2 linked regions of the Dongshaea marina genome follow. The main gene of each other region encodes a partner of the protein of the gene in region 2 in a complex. Links are inferred from orthologs where the notes say so. Each region holds a gene or a part of one and is shown on either strand. Other genes may lie near its edges. The genes, in order: DB847_RS05515 and DB847_RS02025.

Region 1 (3,152 bases), 720 kb from region 2 along the record:
CTCACCTGTGCTAAAAAATTTATGATGGAAAATAGGATCGCGCAGCCCGTAGGAGAATTTTTGGACCACAATAAAGTCTCCCGGCAACAAGGTGGGTTGCATCGATTCACTCGGGATCTGAAAAGGCTCAAGGATAAAAGAGCGCAGGATCAGCACAGCCAGAATCACCGGGAAAATGGAACGCGCATTGGCAATCCAACCCGGGGTAACAGGGGCATGGCCTACGACCTCCCCCTCTTTAGCTGAGGTTGAAACACCCTCACAAGCTTTCACCAACCTCCGGCGCTTCCAAATCAATTGATCTGCGACATAGATGATTCCCGTGATCAGGGTAACTAACGTAAGAATAAGTGAAAAAAGATCGGCCATATTGGCGATAGAAAACATACTGTTTACCTTCAGCATCAGAATACAAAAACAATGAACTCAGGATCATCAATCCTAAGCAGGTTTGAACTTCGACAGGAAGTAGCCCCCCGAGTTCCCTGAGCATATTCGTACCATTTCAATAGCGAGCTTTTCATTGTGCTGCGCACGGCTGATTCACAGCTTCGCTACATGAGTGTAGGAATCTCCCGACAGCGAGCAAAGGCCGTTCTCAGGCGGCTACCATCCTTATAGCCCTCCCCAGTTCACAGTCCATTGCTCTGGCTACGTTGCTATGCACTTCCACGGCATTAATACATCCTGTATAGCAGGGATACGCCTTCCCCTGATACATAGGGATATGTGAATGCCGCGTTAAACATGGATGTTGTTAGCGGCGAATAGTCCCCTTGCGCCCTGGATCTCGCTTAACCCTCGGTTCACCTGCTGATTGAAGCATCGCGTAGACAGGCCTTCCATGGTCTGGCTACGCTTTCGCAACTTCCTGTTGCTCAACTCCAATCCACTAAGGCTCACCTCGGCGCTCGCTTACGGGGGATTAAACATCCTCTCTTCGATTTGGCTTCTTGGGTTTTATTATTTCGAGGCAGGATGCCGAGCTACGCAGGTCGATGTCGGGAACATCGTTCCGGAGTGAGCCTTTGGTTACTTTGAGCGATACCAAAGTAACTCGACCGCCGGGCGAATACGGCTCTATGGCGAAGCCATAAATATCCGTCCGAAGGACAAATAGTTAAGGTTCGCTTTGTAGCAACAGCGAACTTTTCATTATCCTTAGCATGGCTGCCCGGCAACCGGTAAAGGCATTCTCAGATTATCGGACGAATCAGGAGGATCAAAAAGGGGGCGAATATTCGCCCCCTTTTCATACTCAGCTGTTAGTCATCTATCTCATCGAGATAGGAGCTAACCTCTTCATTCGCCTTGTGCTGTACCGGCTGGTCCGCTGGAATTGCACCATTGGAAACCTTGATCTGGTGAATGGTAGCCTGCTGGTACTGCATATAGGCTCCCTTAGAGAAAGCGTATGGATCGATGGAGTTATCCAACAGCGGCTCCTGAGGGATCAGATCGGCCCGAACGCTCAGCCCCTTCAATGCCAGACGACCCACCTTCATCGGCAGGGTCATCAGGTTGTAGGGAAAATAGAGATCATCAACAACATTACCGGCCAGGTTACGCACCGTGGTTGGACCATAGAAGGGCAACATCAGGTAGGCTCCCTGGCCAATCTCGGCATACCCCATCACATCACCAAAGCTCATGGTGCGCTGAGTCAGTCCCATGTGTCCGGCAACATCGACAAACCCCAGCATGCCAACCGTGGTGTTTAGTACAAAACGCACCAGGTTAACTCCCGCATCCTTAAAATCACCAATCAACAGGTGATTCACCATGCTGGAGGGCTCATTAAAGTTATCGACAAAGTTAGATACACCACTTCGCATCGGCTGAGGCACATAGTCAACATAGCCATGGGCGATGGGCTTGGCAACGTATGGATCAAAGGCATCATAGTTAACCGCCCACATGGCCCGGTTAAAGCCCTGGAAAGGATCGCTTGGGTCGGCCGCAACCGCTTTGACGTGAGCATCCGCCTTTTCATGGCCAAACAACTGCTCATGGGTCAGGGGTTTTGTCGGCTTTTGGGGTTGGCTTGCACAGGCCGCCAGCAGGGCTGCACCTATAGCCATCAGCAACAATCTTGGCAACATCGCCTTATTCATTCGATTCATTATCCAATAGGCAGAGTATAAACAAATAAACCAGGCGCAAAGTAATTTACCCGGAAAGAGGCCTTGGGCCAGCGCATAAGAGTACTTTTCTAAACCGTCAGTTGCAAAGGGTATCCCTCTTAAAATAGGCATTTTTCATATCTTTAGCTCATTATTAAGGTATTGATAAGAAGCTCCGGGATCTTTATTTGATGAATAGGACTTATCTTGGCATCATGATTGGCCCTGCCCTGGCCCTGTTACTGGTTGGCTGTGGGCAGGAGAAATCGCTGCGCTCCATCTGTGATGAGAAGCCCGAGCTTTGCGAGCACCTCAATAAGGATTCCTGGTGCCGCTATGAACGTTCTGATCTTATCCGCGCTCGGTATAACAAAGTCACATCCCCAACGGATCTGCATAAGTATGAGCTGATGAAGGACTATGAAAGCTATATCCACTGCCTGGAGCTGGCGATCCATGTTCAACCCAAAAAGAGTAAAGATAAGCGCTCCGACCGCATCGGCTCTCTGATGTACTCCAACCAGGAGCTCAAAAAGCTGGATACAGAAACTGCCAGTTCAAAGAACCCCTATCTTCTGATGTGGCACTGGACCCGGGATAACAATTCCGATGCCAAGGCGGCCTTCCTGGCCCTTGAAGGTAAAAAGCAGCTGGAAGCAACTGAGCTACAGCTTGCACTTGCCTCCTACTATGCAGAAGATTTTCCTAAAAAGGCACTGCGCATCACCTATCATGCGCTGGAGCTTCTTAAAAAAAATGAACCGATCCCGGCACGGGGTATCCAGGGACTGGTCTCTTTAAATATTAAACTCAAAAACTACAAAGAAGCCCTGGTATGGGCCAACGTCACCAAGATACTCGAGCTTGAGAAGAGTAATATCTCACCGGATCGTCTCTATCGCTATCAGAGCTTCTCTGAAAAAGATCTCAGTGAAATAAAAGAGCAGGCCCAGGTCTACGCCGATCAGCTTGAAGATCGTAAATTCAAGTCGCCAAAATAACCCTGTGGGTCGAGACACAAAATGGGTG
Region 2 (3,040 bases):
CATCCAGCAGCTTGGGATCTGTGTCGGTACAGGTGATCCGTCCACCACTGACCGCAGCCGCTACCAGAAAGGTGCCGGTCTCGATGCGATCCGGTTGCACCCTGTGGCGTCCGCTATGCAGCTTCTCGACACCGTCAATCACCAGGGTAGCGGTTCCGGCGCCAGAGATCTTGGCTCCCAGGGCATTGAGGAAGTTGGCCAGATCAATAACCTCGGGCTCACGGGCCGCGTTCTCAATTACCGTCTGGCCATCGGCCAGCACCGCCGCCATCATCAGGTTTTCGGTGCCGGTCACACTCACAGTATCCAGGAAGATATGAGCGCCCTTGAGACGTCCATCAACCCGGGCACGAATATAGCCACCCTCAACCTCAATTCGAGCTCCCATCTGCTCCAGGCCATGGATATGCAGATTCACCGGCCGCGCACCTATGGCGCAGCCGCCCGGCAGGGAGACATCCGCCTTGCCAAAGCGAGCCACCAGCGGGCCCAGGGCCAGGATCGATGCCCGCATGGTCTTAACCAGCTCATAAGGAGCCACGTGATTATTCACCGCCCCGGTCAGAACCGTCATCTCACCGTTGCTCTTTACTTCGGCTCCCAGCAGTTCCAACAGTTTCAGGGTCGTATTCACATCCTTGAGATGAGGGACGTTACTCAGGGTGACCTCTTCATCACACAACAGGGTTCCGAACAGGATCGGCAGGGCCGCATTTTTCGCACCCGAGATCCGCACCTCGCCACGCAGTGGTGCTCCCCCGTTAATCTTAAATTTATCCATTATCCGTTTCTCAGCTCATCATCAGTAGCTTGCGATCACGCTGCCACTGTTCAGGGGTAAAGGTTTTGATGCTCAATGCATGAATTGCATTACTCGCAATATGTTCTGCCAGTGGACGATAGATCAGCTGCTGACGCTTCACCCGGCTCATCTCGGCAAACTGTGCAGAGACAGCAAATACTTCAAAATGACCATTTTCACCACGAACCATCAGCTCATCCAATGACAGTTCTTTATTTAAAATCTCTTTGATCTCATCTGGTTGCATCTTAAATATCCTATTAATCCGACTGCCTGGAAAAAAGTTCACTGACCCCATAAATTGCAGTCAGGTTATCAAACGTTTCCGGTCCACCGATCACGGTGGCGGAGCAATTACGCCGCCGCCGCTCAGCCGCCCAATGCACCAAAAATCCAACCCCGGCCGAATCCAGCTCCGTCACCTGACGAAGATCCATGGACACACACTCAGCCCATGGCTGGGACCAGAGTCCGGGAATCGCTTCCCGGGTTAAAATCGCCGGAAGCTCAATCCTGTCCGTCATGCCGAAGCCTTGCTATCAGAAGCTTTACCGTTCGCCAGGGCCTTTTGCCGCTCAACCAGAGTCTTGGTCACCGCCACAATTCCCTTCTCACGCAACAGAGGCGCCAGCTCAGATTTCTGGGTGGTCAGCAGGCTGATGCCTCCCTCAGCCACCATGTCAAAGGCCTTCCACTGACCGGTGCGCTTGTTTTTACGCAGGGTAAACTGCAGCTCGATCGGCGCCTGATCGCCCTGATGTACCTCGACCTCAACCATGGCGATTTTGCCGTTATTCGGCTGCTTGGGCTCAAGCACCTTCACCGTCTGATTGGAGTAATACTTACTCAGAGCGTTCGCATAGGTCTCGATGATGTAATCTCTGAAGGCATTGGCAAAGTTTTCGCGCTCATCCTTGGTGGTACCCCGCAGCTGGGCACCCACCACAAAATAGGCGGCATACTTGTAATCCACGTAGGGCATCAGATCGTTACGGATGATGGTGCGTAGCACACCAACATTGTTTTTGATCTTATCCTGGTGCTGATCGATATCCTGGAACGTTTTATCGGCCGCAACCTTGATCACCTGATAGGGGGTCGCCGGGTAAGTTTCAGCCTGGGCCGGTGCCAGCATGCAAAATGCCAGCAATAGAGTCATCCCCTGAATAAGTCGCTTTATCATGATTATGCTTCCTTATTTCTTGTTACTGGAATAGAGGAACTTGCCGATGAGATCCTCCAGAACCAGCGCCGATTTGGTATCCCCAATGGTGCCGCCAGGCTTAAGCATGCCGACCCCCATATCTTCGTCAACAAATCCCGGTGTCAGCCCAATATACTGCTCTCCCAGAAGACCTGCCGTCAGAATCGAAGCACTGCTGCTCTCTGCGAAGTGGTACTTATCATTGATCATCATCTCGACTCTGGGCTCAAAGCTCTTGGGGCTCAGGCTAATGGTGGCCACCCGGCCAACCACCACACCACCAACCTTGACCGGGGCCCGCACCTTGAGGCTGCCGATATTATTAAACTTGGCATACAGGGGGTAGCTGTGATTATTGTTGCCGAACTCGACCCCGGCAACCCGCATTGCCAGGATCAACACAGCGATCACCCCGGCGATCATAAAACAGCCAACTCCAAACTCAATCTTACTGAATTTCATTCATCTCACCCGAACATGATCGCTGTTAAAACAAAGTCCAAACCAAGCACCGCCAGTGACGCCGTCACCACGGTACGTGTCGTTGCATCACTGATCCCAGCCGATGTAGGCTGAGCATCATAACCATTAAACAGGGCTATCCAAACCACCACGATGGCAAACACCACGCTCTTCACAAAGCCCTGGACTATGTCCTCGTGCCAATCCACCGCCGCCTGCATCGCCGACCAGAAACTACCATTATCAACCCCGAGCCAATCGACACCGACCAGCTGAGCCCCCCAGATCCCGACCACGGAGAACATGAAGGCCAGGATCGGCATGCTGTATACACCCGCCCAGAAACGAGGCGAGATCACCCGCCTGAGGGGATCCACCGCCATCATCTCCAGCGAGGAGAGCTGTTCGGTGGTTTTCATCAGGCCAATCTCAGCCGTCAGGGCCGAGCCAGCACGACCGGCAAACAGCAGGGCGGTCACCACAGGGCCCAGCTCACGCAGCAAAGACAGGGCAACCATGGGCCCCAGACTCTGCTCAGCGCCATATTTAACCAATACATTGTAACCCTGCAG

Evidence for each region.
Region 1: the proteins of DB847_RS02025 (region 2) and DB847_RS05515 are in contact, whole or in part, in a cryo-EM structure (PDB 8I8X), measured with the Escherichia coli proteins. The link is inferred for Dongshaea marina from one-to-one orthologs.

What each region holds. Positions count from the first base shown.
Region 1 is NZ_CP028897.1:1,103,676-1,106,827, reverse strand. The notes cover bases 191-3,018. They hold DB847_RS05515 (MlaA family lipoprotein), read right to left. Parts: upstream 2,115-3,018; coding sequence 1,266-2,114; downstream 191-1,265. Other genes in these bases: DB847_RS05510 (DUF2989 domain-containing protein), read left to right, coding at 2,315-3,018; lepB (signal peptidase I), read right to left, coding at 191-369. Outside these bases: more of lepB, read right to left, coding at 1-190; more of DB847_RS05510, read left to right, coding at 3,019-3,124. UniProt on the Escherichia coli protein: Involved in a phospholipid transport pathway that maintains lipid asymmetry in the outer membrane by retrograde trafficking of phospholipids from the outer membrane to the inner membrane.
Region 2 is NZ_CP028897.1:387,569-390,608, reverse strand. Bases 155-2,870 are described here. They hold DB847_RS02025 (MlaC/ttg2D family ABC transporter substrate-binding protein), read right to left. Parts: upstream 1,986-2,870; coding sequence 1,323-1,985; downstream 155-1,322. Other genes in these bases: mlaE (lipid asymmetry maintenance ABC transporter permease subunit MlaE), read right to left, coding at 2,474-2,870; mlaD (outer membrane lipid asymmetry maintenance protein MlaD), read right to left, coding at 1,998-2,468; DB847_RS02030 (STAS domain-containing protein), read right to left, coding at 1,063-1,326; DB847_RS02035 (BolA family protein), read right to left, coding at 792-1,049; murA (UDP-N-acetylglucosamine 1-carboxyvinyltransferase), read right to left, coding at 155-781. Also shown: more of murA, read right to left, coding at 1-154; more of mlaE, read right to left, coding at 2,871-3,040. UniProt on the Escherichia coli protein: Involved in a phospholipid transport pathway that maintains lipid asymmetry in the outer membrane by retrograde trafficking of phospholipids from the outer membrane to the inner membrane.